4 regions of the Leptospira selangorensis genome follow, and region 3 is predicted to be linked to each of the others. Evidence: riboswitches for the same ligand, from Rfam matches in the RefSeq annotation. Region 3 holds a riboswitch; each other region holds the start of a gene.

Region 1 (3,434 bases), on a different contig from region 3:
TCCCACAAAAGTATTCGGATCTGAATTCGTATAGTTTGGATTCCATCCGCACCAATTTGTTAGATCGTTGCCTACCTCTACTATTAGAGGTTCCATAAAAACGTTGTCGAATGAGTTTGAATTGTTCTGAACCCCTACAAAGAAAGGGTTTTCATAAACTATAAAGTCTATGCCGCTTGTAGGAAGTACCTTTATTCCTGACCAGCGAAGTATGATAGAAGATCCGATTCCGGAAGCATCTAAAGTATATACGTCAAGAGAGCCGTTAAACTTTCCTTGGCCGCGAATTCCGTCGATAGAACAATCCGAATCTTTGAATCCGATACCAGTACTCGTAGGAGCTGAAATGATCTCATCAGCTACAAAAATTCCTCTGCCCGATTCTGGTGTTCTCTGATCGCAAGAACTTAAGAATCCGGATCCTCCCAGCCCAAGTGCAAGAAGAGCCTCTGCGCCGGAAGAACTTTTGGAATCTTCGCAGCCGATGAAACTTGAAGAAAAACAAGTAAATATTACGAAAATTTGAATAACTTTTTTGATCTTTAACATTTACTATTTTCCTTCCGTTATTCGGCTTATTTTAGTTTTGAGTTTCGAGTCTACTCCAAGGAGCAGGATCAAATCCGCTATTTAAACCGCAGCCAGCGTTGATATCACTCGGATCTGAATAAAAATCCAAATCATCCGCTTTGGCCGAAGCTAGAGTTGTTTGAGAGGAAACACCGGAAAGGTCAGGGCAAACATAGGTTTTGCCGTCCTTAACGGTCCAACGATACCAAGAATAATTCCCTTGGGAAAAAGAGGAATCTCCGCGGAAACGGACATAGATCACTTTTTTATTCGTGTCGATCTCCTGGATATCACCGTATAAATAACTATTGCCGTAAGTCGCATCAAACATCGTTTGTGCGATTAAAGAAAGAGAGATATTATAGGTTCCTACAATCTCATTTCCCGGTGCAGTATAAGTCCCACCCGCATAATCCGAAGTTCCATTATAATAATTATAATTTCCTGCAATCGGGTTTAAGCCTGCTACAGCAACTAAGGCAAGTACGTTTTGATTGTCAGACTTACTGGATTCTCCCAGATCAAAACAATTCGCGAACACGAATAATGAACAAATGGCAAACGTTAAAGCAGCCGAATTTTTGAATTTTCTCATTTTTCTCTCCTGATGTCTGCCGGATACCGCAGAAAAAGAAAATATAAGCAAAATAACGTTAGTCGATCATTGACCTTATTCAGATCTGAACGATTTTGTATTTGCGGTGGTTTTCTTTTTCCGTTCGAGAGCCCCGACATTTTAGCTTTCGGGGCCCCATCGCAGAAAGCGCGGATGCGCTAAAGAGCGAGATTTACGATACCCCCCAACCTCGAGGTTAAAGTATCGCGGGGAAGATCTGGCTTATTCCGTTTAAAACGGACATCACAGTTGCGGGTCAGCGCGGGATTTTCACCCGACTTCCTCCCTGAAAGCGTAATTCCAGGTTTTGGTTTAGTACTTTCGCTGGCAAGGGAAAAACTATAAGGATACGAAAGTCATCTATTCCTTGCAATATCAGTATAAATCTACGATATTCAAAGCATAAGAACGATTAGAAAGGATTCGGTACATAATTTCAGATCGATGAGACATTATAGTCCGCAAAAAATTCGGGAAAGATCTTTCATAGACCGAATATAGAAGAGAGAGTTCTAATAAAACTTCCAAGAGGAATCCAATGAAAATTACCCGATCTACTTTTCTGAAAGCCGGAATTTTAACTACCGCAGCTTTGTTAGGAAGTCGTAAGGGAAATTTATTCGCTCAGAATACAAACTCCGGAAAAAAAGTAATCGTACTTGGTGGTGGACTTTCCGGACTTTATTCGGCATACATCTTAGGAAAAACAGGAAGTAAAGTAACTCTGATAGAAGCTACGGATAGAGTAGGGGGAAGAGTTAGATCCATACAAGATCCTTCCGGTCATGTTATTGATCTAGGAGCGGAATGGGTTTCTTCTGAAGATAAAACTGTTCGTAGTTTAGTTAGAGAACTAGGATTAAAATTACAATCTTCTCCCTTGGTTCCGGATCTATTTTTAGGAACTTATAAGAAAGCTGGCAGCTGGGAACTTTCTCCTAAATCGCAAGAGATCTTAAGCAAATTAGTATCACAAAATTCTAAATTAGATACTGCACAGCAGCAGGCACTAGATCGTATCAGCATTTATAATTATTTAGTGTATCAAGGAGTTAGTCCGGAAGATCTGACTTTACTGGGTCATAAACTTTCTCTTCATTATGGAGATAGTATCAGAGTTCTATCCGCTGAAAAAGTTTTAAGCGATCTTGCACAATTCCCTCAAAGGAATAGTAAGATAGAAGGTGGAATGGAAAATATTGCCAAAACCTTGGTGATGAATATAGAAAACACCGAGTTTGTTTTTTCAGATCCTGTCCTTTCTGTGGATCAGGATTCTACCGGAGTTACCGTTACTACTGCATCCGGAAGAAAATTTAACGGTTCTACTTGTATCTGCACTTTACCCGCGAATCAGATCTCTAATGTAAAATGGAACCCGGGTTTGGATAAAGAAAAACTTCTCGCAGCATTAAGAGTTCGTTATTCTCAAATTTATAAGTTATTTTTGGTATTAAAAGAATCTCCTTGGGAATCTTCTCCTTTTGCAGTTCATTCAGATGCGGCGGCTCAATTTTTATATGATGCAGGTACCAAGTCTGATACTTCAGATAAGGTTTTAGGGGTAATTGCGAATGGGGATAGATTTTCAGTGTTTGATTCTGCTAGCCAAGACCAAAAGGTAGAATATATTCGTCTTACTCTGGAGCGTCTAGGTTTGAAGAAGGATCTACAGATCCAAAGATTCTATTTTACAGAAACTAAAAAGGATTACATTCCGAACGGGGTCGCTGAGTTTCCACCGGGAAGTTTTGGATCTGAGATCATTTTAAGAAAACCGTATGATCGTATCTTCTTCGCAGGAGAGCATACTGGAGAAATTACCGGAACCGTAGAGGCCGCCTTGAGTTCTGCGATCAAAGCGGTGAATCTGGTTTAGTAAGAAACTTTTATTAGATCAAACGTTTCGTTCTAGTTTTTCAAAGGCATTCCTGTCTTCTCTTCAATCCAAGCAGTCGCATCTAATAGGATTTTTTCGATTCCATCCTCTGTTATCGCCCAGTGAGAAAGTTTAGGATATAATCTCATTACGGAACTAGAATATTTGGAAGCGATCTTTCTGCCGATCCGTGGAGGAGTGACTCTATCTTTTCCGGTTGTTGCCACAAATACCGGACATTGGACCTTCTCGAAGTTTACCCGAGTGGGTTGTGAATATGAAAGGAATGGTAAGAAAGTCTGGAATGCAATTGTCCCGGATTCCGGAACGTAAGTCGGATAGAGATCGTTTTGTTTTGATTCGCTTAAA
Region 2 (3,434 bases), on a different contig from region 3:
TATGAAGAAGATGTAGGAAACGTCCAGCGATGGAATCTTCGTTAGATTCTAAATCTATTCTTCTACCGTTATATGCGAAGTGGTACCAATAGAGTAGCATGGATCCTAAAGAAGCAAGAATACGATCTGCGATTTCTTTTGCACCGGAGATACTATGATCGTCTTTTTCAGGAACATTACATCCTAAGACGGACACTCCTGTTCTAAGCACATCCATCGGATGGGTGCTAGAAGGCAATTGTTCTAATGCCACCTTGACCGCATTCGGCAACCCTGCGGCAGAATGTAATTTGTCTTTATATCTGCGAAGTTCTGAGACTGTTGGAAGTCTCCCATGAATAAGAAGATGAGCGACTTCTTCAAACTCGCATTTTTCTGCTAAGTCGCGAATATCATATCCTCTATAATGAAGATCGTTACCAGTTATACCTACCGTACAAAGTGCGGTATTACCTGCGGCCACTCCGGAAAGGGCTACGGATTTTTTTCCTTTTGTTGGCTTTGCTTCGACAGTCATCTCTTTCATCTAATTTCTCCTTTTCCGTTTTTTGATTTAGCGGCAGCGAATAATGCATCTAACCTATCTTCGTATTCATAATAGCCGATCGACTCGTAGAGTTCATTTCTGGTTTGCATAGTATCCAATACGGATTTCTGACTTCCTTCTTTACGAATGGTTTGAAAGACTCTTTCTGCAGCCTTGTTCATTGCTCTAAAGGCGGATAACGGATATAATACGAGTCCGACTCCGGCGGACTTTAATTCATCTACAGTGAATAATGGTGTGGCTCCAAATTCAGTGATGTTTGCGAGTATTGGAACGGACACTGCTTCCGTAAATTTACGATAGGTTTCCGGATCTGTGACGGCTTCTGGGAAGATCATGTCTGCCCCTGCATTTACGAATGCTTTACATCTTTCTATCGCTTTCTCTAAACCTTCGTTTGCCAGTGCGTCGGTTCTTGCCATGATCACAAATTTAGGATCCGTCTTTGCATCTACTGCCGCCCGAATGCGATCGACCATTTCTTCCTGGGAGACTATTTCTTTGTTCGGTCGATGGCCACATCGCTTTGCACCAACTTGGTCTTCTATATGAAGTCCTGCGGCCCCTGCTTTGATTAAGGATTTTACGGTTCTTGCCACATTAAATGCGCTAGGTCCGAATCCTGTATCCACATCTACGAGCAAGGGAAGATCGCAAACATCAGTGATCCTACGTACATCAATGAGAACATCTTCTAAGGTAGTGATCCCAAGATCGGGAATTCCTAAAGAACCTGCAGCCACTCCTCCTCCAGATAGATAGATCGCTTTGAAACCGGCTCTTTGTGCAAGAAGCGCATGGTTTGCGTTGATTGTGCCTACGATCTGAAGAGGTGATTCCTTTTTTAACGCATCCCGAAGTTTCTCACCCGGAGTGTAGGGCTCTTTATTTTTACTCATAGTAGTTCGATTCCTTTTATTATTTATCTATAATGTATTTATTTCTTTTTGGATTAAGGTAGGGACTTTCGTTGGGCGGCCATCTTCTCCTAAAGCGACCATCACGAACTTTCCTTTCGTACCTAAATAGCGTTCTCCGCTAAGAAAATCCTCAGCATAGAGTTCTACTTCTATTGTCATTGAAGAATTTCCTACGGACACCACTCTTGAGATTAGTTCGATCAGATTTCCTTGCCGGACCGGAACACGAAAATCCACTTGTTCACTTTTGGCAGCGACGACTTTTTTTCGAGAATATCTAGAAGCAGCGATGAATGCACTTTTCGCCATAAAAGACAATGCGTCTCCAGCGAATAATGTTCCATAATGATTGGTAACTTCAGGGAAGACCATTTCGATCTGTCTTGTTTCAATAACAAGTCCCGGCTCGAGTTTGACGGAATGATGGTCAAGGCTTTCTCTATTCATAAGAAAAACCTTATATATGAAATAGGTAATATATGATTCGTAGGCGATTTATGGAAAAAATTCCCGCAAATCAGGCCACATAAAAAGGAAATAGGATATTTAAGCTCCAAACTCTCACCTCGCGAGTCGAAAATCGAAGCCTTGAGGGGGTTTGGAAAGAGAGGAGGGCGTAAACGGACAGGAAACGCGAACCACCATCCAACCCTCCCTCGAGGTTCCGGTAAACCCACATCCGTTTTCTCTAGGATGAAGGGCTTTGGCAGGTCTTCGGACTTACGAGCTTGGGAAGAATCTTCCTTTTCCTAATTTTCACTGCTTCCCAGATCGCGCGATCCAGTGCAGAATGTGAATTTCGTTCTCGAATACCGCTGCGGGGCAGTCCCGGAATCATCACCGGGTTCCCTTTTAAGTTCCGCTATAAGAGCAGAACACCAACGCTTCTTACACCAGGGTTTTTGGGCTTGTAAATGTCAAGGAAAAAAACAGAACAATTGAAGAAGAAGCCTGTGTGACTTAATATATCTGTGATTGAAATCGACTGTTTGTTAGGGGAGTGGATTAGTTTTCTGGATTCAAATCCATAGCTTAAAATTTGAATTGAAATTATCATAACTTAATTCCACATCCAATCTATGGGAATTACCAAAACAGAGCTATTTAATAAGCGGCAGAATAAGATTGCCTCTTATGCAAAAGCCCTCGGGCATCCGGCTCGTATTGCGATCTTGGAGTCCATTCTCAAAAGAAAAGCCTGTATCTGTGGTGACTTGGTCGACGAACTAGGGCTTGCTCAGGCCACGATCTCACAACACCTAAAAGCGCTAAAAGACGTGGGTATTTTACAAGGAACCATAGACGGTCCGTCCATCTGTTATTGTATTAATAAAAAAACTTGGGAGGAGATCGGAGGATATTTTGCTCCTTTTCTTTCTCAGATCCCCGAAAGCGGAAATTCCTGCTAAAACCGCTTGACATTAATCGCAATATTGCGATTAAACGATTAATGTCTTCTCATGTCATTTCCGAAAAAAGATTATCTTTTTTAGATAAGTTTCTAACCGTCTGGATCTTTATCGCTATGGGGATAGGGGTCTCTTTCTCTATTTGGTCTCCCGGTTTTGTTGATTGGATTAGAAGTTCGGAGTTCGGAGGGACAAATCTTCCGATCGCTATCGGACTTATTTTTATGATGGTTCCTCCTTTGGCTAAGGTGAATTTCACGAGGATTCCTAGGGCGTTCGGACGGATAGACCTGGTCTTATATTCTCTACTTTTAAATTGGGTGGTCGGCCCATTATTGATGTTCGGGTTGGCGTTCCTTTTCTTTCCGGAAAACCAGGAATATCGAATCGGATTAATACTGATCGGAATCGCACGTTGTATTGCGATGGTTTTAGTATGGAACGATCTTGCGGACGGAGATAGAGAGGTCGCTGCCGGTCTTGTCGCCTTAAATAGTATCTTTCAGCTTCTTTTTTACGGAGTTTTGGCGTATTTATTTGTAAGCATCCTTCCAGGGA
Region 3 (3,434 bases):
AAGTCTCCATTCGCATCAGGATCAGAAGAGCCTCTGTTTACTATGATTACTCCAGTTTTAGAGGATTGTTCTTTGTTTAGAGGTATAAATCCTTCTGCACGGTTTCTAAGTAAGGATACCATTTTAGAATGGACTCCTAAACTATTCGCCATTTTGAAAGAATGACTTGGGAACTCTGATTTAATTCGATCCAGAACGATCGGAACATCGTTTTTGATATGACCTGAAGTGTATAAAAACAGAGGAAATATTATTATATTAGAATATTCTTTGCTAAGCTCTCTTAATGCAGTTTCCAGATCGGGTTTGGCAAGTTCTACATAAGCATGTGAAATTTTCAGATCCGGACGAGTAAGGGAATAGGCCTCGACCAGAGAAACGAATTCAAGATTGGAATTTATTTCCCTACTTCCATGACCCAACACCAGAACCGCAATTTTAGGTTTCATTTGAATCCTAATACCTGCTTTGGTTTCCAGAATATGAAAAATAAAGAGGATAATAAATACCAGAAGATCAGATTCGTGAGCAAGGTCACATATTCGAATTGGTTCCTTAATTCTTTTGGAGCCGCAAAATCTTCCGAAATATCAGGCACACCGATATAGAATGGAAGTCCCGAAAAGAATAGGACCATTACTAAAGCAAAAGCCCATTTTAGCAAATTATGAATGTTTAAATATGATAGAAGGATCCTAGATCCTAAAATACCGACCAAGCTGGACCCAACACTAAGATACCACCAGGCCTGTCTTTCCGGGTAATCATAACTTCCGGAGGCTCTCCCAGGTAATTCGGGAGGAAGCCCTAAATATGGAATTCCAAAGAAGATTAGAAATCCACCGACTGCAAATAAGATACTAAGGTAGATCGCCTTGGATAGGGAAGGGTTCTCTAAAAAGCCGTTAGGAGGAAAAAATACCATCCAAAGGGAAACCAAAACTCCAAAAGAAATTCCTAATAGAACGGAACCTATGATTGTTCCTAAATTTCTTTTTTGCCAGAGACTATCACTCTCAATCTTTTCAGAAGAAGCGGATTCCACTTTTGTATGGGAATGGCGTTCTCCATGGGTATGGGAGTGAACATGTGTATGACCTGTATTCAAATTTTCTGATGCAGATTTTGCTTCAAACTTTTCCGCCTCTAAAATCAACGGAAGATTCCAAACACAGACCATGATCCCTAAAACAAGACCTGACACCAGACCGGAAAATATCCCTGTCCGCAGAAGATCAGAAAACTCTGATCTTAATGGCATGGAAATCCTGTGGAATGTCTTATATCATGAAAAGTATCGTGCAAATACACCATTGGTTCCAGGCCTACTGCATAGATCGTAGAAAAAGCAAGAAATCCTGCAAAAACCAGAACGGAAGCTCTAAGCCATAATTTGGCTCCTGAAAAATCCTTCGAAACGGAAATCGAGCGCATAAAAATCCCTCCTAAGAGATCTTCACCTAACAAGATATAAACGATATTAAGGCACAAAAGAATGAGCCAAAGTATCGTATGAAAAAAATTGAGTTTAGTTACGTAACCGTCTTACATCCGAGACTGGATCACGTAGCTTCAGGATTTTTGTAAGGTCGTTTTCTGACTCGAGATCGTCCTACTCAGCACGTCTTCCCAGGTTTTTACACCCAGTGACATCTTGTGCCTTTTGTCCCTCTTACAGCGGCGGGTACCGTGACGGAATTGCACCGTCTTCCCATAGATGGAGACATCTATGTTCCTACAAAAATAGTCTGAGATTTCAGGATCTATTTAGGTGAGTGATTTTGCATAGTATTTTATTTTCAATCTAACAAAATTCTCTAAACTGCGCCTCTTCCTTTTTGGCTCGCTAGATATACATGTTTTCTCGCTCTCATTACATCTCCTAAAGGTCTATGCTCTAATAAAGCTTCCCAAGGATCAAAAATTGTATCTTCGATCTTTTTTTGCAAAGATAGACCGGGCTCGGATCCGAAATCTTGAGTTGGAATTGTAAGAGTAGCGAGAGTAACGTAAGGAGCTTCTGATTCAGGCCAATCAACGGAAGCATCTTCGATTGGAGTTGTTTTTTCATCCGTGAAAAATTGGGCTTGGAATGTATAAACCAGAGGACCTTTTGAAAGTTTTGATTTAATATCATTTGCCCAATCCTTTGAGGCATCTTTGTTTGGAGTTATACCAGAAGGAGGAAGAAGTCTAATTCTCGCAGCGTAGGGGCCGAAGGCTATTGGTGCCGCGCTATAAAAAGGTTCCGTTGCAAATCCGCTAAAAGGTTTATTAAAACTTTTTGATACTTTTTTGATCCTGGCAAATGCACCGAAAAATCCGTAAGTGGCAAAAAGATATTTTAATAACGGACCTCCTCCTTTAGCTGCTGCGGTAACAACACCTACGAACTCCTCACTTTTAGGAGAAGAGAATGCTTCTAAATTGATCAGTAGAAAATCTTGGGCAGAAGTATTACCGTTTTGTAAAGCGCTTGGCCCATTTACTCCTAGGATTTTTAATGCAAATCCTCTGATGTCTCCAGTGGTATCAGGCTGTAGTTTCATACTCCCGCTGGATAATCGGATCCAAACATCCTTTGTGCCGGAAGTGGAGAACAAACCCTGTTTTGTATAATCAGGAATATTGGATAAAACTTCAAACTTTGCCTGCAGCCCTAAGATCTGCTTTCTATGTAATGTGCGACCTTTTCCGAATTTGGAAGAGTTTACTTTTTGGATCTTTTGGAATGCCTTTACATATTCCGCAAAACGAATCTCTTCATCCGGGGAAATATCTTCCTTCCAGTCCTTGCTAATCGGTTTCATAGAGTCTCCTTAAGAATATCCACAGTTATACTTTTTGTTTTTTCTTATCCAGTCTAGACTGGGCCGCTTTTAATTCGGAATCGGTAAGTTTAATGCTGAATTCCGGAAAATGTCTAAATAGAAAATATTGGAGCCAAGAATCCCAGCCTGTATAACCGATGAACTTTTTGTTCGGTATCCATTTTAGGATGGCCTTTGCTACGGAATCAATTGTATGAATTCTATTTAATGCGGAACCCATTTCAATTTCCTTACTCAATTCAGGTTTGTCGGTATTCTCCTTTTCCAAACCAGGAGTATCCGTTGTAGGAGGAAGGAATAATTTCACTTTTACTCCATGAAGCATCATTTCCTGGCGAAAACCTTGGGCAAAACCTACAATCGCAAACTTACTAGCCGAATAAGCTCCGTATCCGTAGATGGAAAAAAACGCAAGGGTGGATGCTAAAAATACGATCTCACCACTTTTTTGTTTGGAAAAATGATCACTAAATGCAAGCGCACTATTCACGTGGCCGAAAAAGTTTACATCCATTAGATTTCTATAAACTTCGTCGTCTAGATCGGAAGCTTCTCCTGCTTTTGCAAAACCGCTGCTGCAGATTAAAATGTCCAATCCTCCTA
Region 4 (3,434 bases), on a different contig from region 3:
GAAAAGGATCATATCCTTGATCCTTTTTCTAAAATAGGAAATCGTAATATTGGATTTGAGTTCTCCGTTTTTATATCTTCCCGTGACACCCGCATCCCCATTCTCACTTCTTTCCGGTTTAAGAGAATCGTTTGCGATGATTGTTCCAACTTCTCCGAATAGTTCCAAAAAACTCGGGATCCTATATTGTTTAGCGATATTAGATTTGAATTCCAAAGAATAATTTTCTTTTTCCCAAAACCTCCAAAGAAGTCCCGTTTTAGGATTCGAAAACTCAGTGGTTTTTGTGGCAGAAGCGAACGGATCTTGTTTTCTATACCAAGGTTCGTCGGACTGGAATTTGTCTCTGTAAGAATCCCAGGAAACTCCAGGAGTCAAAACTAGTTTCCCGTCTAAAAATCGAAACTCGTCCTCTACTTGAAAAGTAGTATAGGTCCTTGTTTTTCCGGGCTCGTATTTTAGATCTATATTTTGAGGAGTACTTCTGGATCTTTCAAAAGTTTCCCTTTCTATCCCGGCGTGAAATTTCAGAATTTGATAATATTCTAATAAATATAGTGTGGGAGTAATTTGGAATCCAGACTGCCCCATAAAAGCGGTGGAATTAGGAGTTCCTTTGGAAAATTCAGATTTTGGATCGAATAGATCGTCATTCGTAAAGGAGGTAAAAGCACGAGTCTCTAATCTGAGCAAACCATCGAATATACCTTTCGTATCCGTTCCGAGAGAAGTAGTATTTCTAAGATACCTACGATGAACTTGTTGAGTTTGGTTACTTGCAGGTCCTGGAATTCCATGAAATCTATAATTTAGATCATTCCAAAATTTGATCTTGGTTGCTCCGATATCTCCGCTCAGTCCTAACATTCCCGAAGTTCTTTCGTATTGAGCGTTCCTTCTTTTGTCGATCGTGTCATCCAGAGGATTGACGAGTAAGGTCCCATGATTGTTTAGATAAGAAAAGTTCTGGTCGGATTTTTCGCCGAGCAAGAATACACTAGTGCCAATTCCGCCATAAGTTCCCGTATGCGTTATGCTACCTTTTCCGGTATTAAAACTTCCGGCACCTATATTAACACGAGTTTTAGGAGGACCGCTTCCTGTTCTTGTGACTAAGTTTACACTTCCACCGATTGCGGATCCTGAAAATCCGACGGGAGCGCCACTTCTATAAACTTCTATACTTTGTAAATTGTCGAATGGAAGATCTGCGAGGTTTACTTCTCCCCCTTGCGAATTATTAAAGGGGACTCCGTCTATGAAGATCCTGGATTGGTTCGGATTTGTTCCTCTAAGAGATAGAGTGGAATAAGAACCTAAACCACCGTATCTTCTGATCCTTACTCCTGCTTCTCTTTCTAAAACATCCGGAAGATTCGTATAACGTGCATTGTATTGGTCCAGATCTATGGAAGTCTGGAAACCTGTTGGGTTCTTTCTGAAATTTTCAGGCTGAGAATTGGAACCGGTCTTTCCCACTACTTTTACAGTGGAAGTTTCAGTCTTCTGGGTCTCTTGGGAAAATATTTGGACGGAAAATAAAAAGAGCCCTAGATGAAGTATCCTGGAAAATCGTTTAGGTCTTTTATACATTGAGGCCTTAACTCCCGAAAGCCAGAGAATTGAAAGTAGCTCTGATAGGTTTTCTGACTCACGCCCGATTCGGACCCTTCCCGTCTTTCGACAGTGGTTTTGACCGATCGTTTAGGCGTTTACAGCTGCGGGTACAGCTCCGGATTTTCACCGGATTCCCTTTTCCGATCTACTTGCAAGACCAGGTTCCCAACCCAAGTCGGAGGGGCAATCTCAAAAAGGTCTGGCCGTCTCTTGCTTACGCAAGACCGCAGAGTAACGAACACCCACCCTGTAGGAGTTCCTACATGTGGATTTTTCAAGAATAGAAAGAAATATTTTCTTGATGTAAGATAAAAACCGGAAAGGATTCACGAATTCGCGACCGGAAGGGAATCCCTTCGGGTCTACCTACATAACAGGGAGCATCGAACTCGAATGAAACGCATTCCATCCTTAAGATTTCTTTTATTAGGGATCTTTCTTTTAACTACCTCGTCCTTATCAGCAGCCGGAACTTATTCCGAAGGTTGGACAGTTGCAAAATTGATCCAATTTGAAAGCAGAGGGGTCATTTTTGAATCTTACGAAGGTCTTTTAGAAGTTTATACTATAAACGATTCAGAAGCTTGCGACGAAATGAAGGACGAATGTTTTGTTCCGGCAAAACAAAAGATCGAATTCAGCGTACGTCCTGAAAACGCAGATGTAGTGAACTTCTTAAGCAAAAGTTTAAACCAGGAAATTTTAGTCCAATATAGGATTCATAGATTAGAGCCTCTTGCATTGTCTTCCGACTACGAAGTGGTAGGAGCTCAGCTTCAGGAAAAATCCCTACCGAAAGGCCTTCCTGATAAGATTGTAAGCAAAAGTAAGTCCGGAGGAAAAAGAAATTTTTCCGTTACTGGACGTATTCTAAGTTTAGAATATAAGGGAACCTTAATTGGAACCTGGGAAGGCTTATATCTGGATGAGACCAGAAACAAAGTGCATCCTTTCTCTGTGACCGACGAAGAGATTGCGGCCTTCGCCACAAACACTCTCAAGTTCGGACTTAGATATTTCTTAGGTGTTTCCGTGGCTTACGTGACTGGAGCAAGAGATTCTCATTATGATATTTATGAGATCAACTTCAAAGCTCCTGCAGGCGCGCTGGAGCCGGCTGGCAAAACCCAATAATTTACATTAAGATCCTATTAAGTAAAAGGCCGATCTAGGAGTTCCTATATCGGCCTTTTTATTTTAGAGTGTTACGAGAATATCTCTGTAGGAGCTCCTACATGGTTTTGAAGACGGCCCCCACCCTGTCCAGGGTGGAGGAGGTGGGTTAGTGGGAGAAGCCTTTTCCCCTATATCATAAAATTGTAAAATTTACAATTAAAAATTTAGGAAAAATTTGTAGGAGCTCCTACATATAATAGTTTCAATTAAGGATGGAAACTTCCGTCGGACTGGATTTTAGGTCCTTTTCCTGGGAAATCAGATTTAGTCAAAGACTGGATCAGTTCGGTAGTCTTAGCGTCTGGATCCGGAGCAGGAATTCCATTTTGGCTTAATTGTAATGGATGGATCTTACCTTTAATAAAATTCCCTTGTTTATCTAAGTCTGCTTCTAAGACCAAAGAATATCCGCCATATCCTTTCGTAGAGAATACTCTATATCCTAAAAAATTTCCTAAAGAGTAAGCGACCAGTTTTCCTTTATACAATTCGAATGCTCTAGGTAAATGAGGTCCATGTCCGATAAATAAGTCTGCACCTGCATCGATCAAAGCATGGGAAAGAGCGACTAGGTTTCCTCTATATTCTCCGTAAAATCTTTCTTGTTCATTTTTTACGTGTAAAGCAGGTCCACCTTCTGC

What was found. A riboswitch is a leader RNA that binds a small molecule or an ion and turns the genes downstream of it on or off. The one in region 3 is predicted to bind cobalamin.
Region 1: it holds a riboswitch for cobalamin, as region 3 does, so the genes downstream of both, EHO58_RS07980 (LIC13354 family exoprotein) here and EHO58_RS15655 (CbtB domain-containing protein) in region 3, are expected to answer to the same signal.
Region 2: it holds a riboswitch for cobalamin, as region 3 does, so the genes downstream of both, EHO58_RS13255 (acyl-CoA thioesterase) here and EHO58_RS15655 (CbtB domain-containing protein) in region 3, are expected to answer to the same signal.
Region 4: it holds a riboswitch for cobalamin, as region 3 does, so the genes downstream of both, EHO58_RS09085 (TonB-dependent receptor) here and EHO58_RS15655 (CbtB domain-containing protein) in region 3, are expected to answer to the same signal.

Annotation. Positions count from the first base shown of each region.
Region 1 is NZ_RQES01000010.1:497,179-500,612, reverse strand. It holds gene EHO58_RS07985 (LIC_13355 family lipoprotein) at 1-540, opposite strand, end outside; gene EHO58_RS07980 (LIC13354 family exoprotein) at 581-1,165, opposite strand; adenosylcobalamin (AdoCbl) riboswitch at 1,360-1,486, opposite strand; gene EHO58_RS07975 (flavin monoamine oxidase family protein) at 1,725-3,065, shown strand; gene EHO58_RS07970 (alpha/beta fold hydrolase) at 3,098-3,434, opposite strand, start outside.
Region 2 is NZ_RQES01000018.1:176,843-180,276, forward strand. It holds gene prpC (bifunctional 2-methylcitrate synthase/citrate synthase) at 1-526, opposite strand, end outside; gene prpB (methylisocitrate lyase) at 523-1,446, opposite strand; gene EHO58_RS13255 (acyl-CoA thioesterase) at 1,474-1,914, opposite strand; cobalamin riboswitch at 2,156-2,365, opposite strand; gene EHO58_RS13260 (ArsR/SmtB family transcription factor) at 2,547-2,876, shown strand; gene arsB (ACR3 family arsenite efflux transporter) at 2,918-3,434, shown strand, end outside.
Region 3 is NZ_RQES01000019.1:108,064-111,497, forward strand. It holds gene EHO58_RS15645 (CbiX/SirB N-terminal domain-containing protein) at 1-449, opposite strand, end outside; gene EHO58_RS15650 (CbtA family protein) at 446-1,261, opposite strand; gene EHO58_RS15655 (CbtB domain-containing protein) at 1,252-1,434, opposite strand; cobalamin riboswitch at 1,570-1,754, opposite strand; gene EHO58_RS15660 (catalase) at 1,818-2,810, opposite strand; gene EHO58_RS15665 (SDR family NAD(P)-dependent oxidoreductase) at 2,836-3,434, opposite strand, start outside.
Region 4 is NZ_RQES01000012.1:228,889-232,322, forward strand. It holds gene EHO58_RS09085 (TonB-dependent receptor) at 1-1,593, opposite strand, end outside; cobalamin riboswitch at 1,620-1,794, opposite strand; gene lsa26 (surface adhesion protein Lsa26) at 2,011-2,751, shown strand; gene EHO58_RS09095 (CapA family protein) at 3,000-3,434, opposite strand, start outside.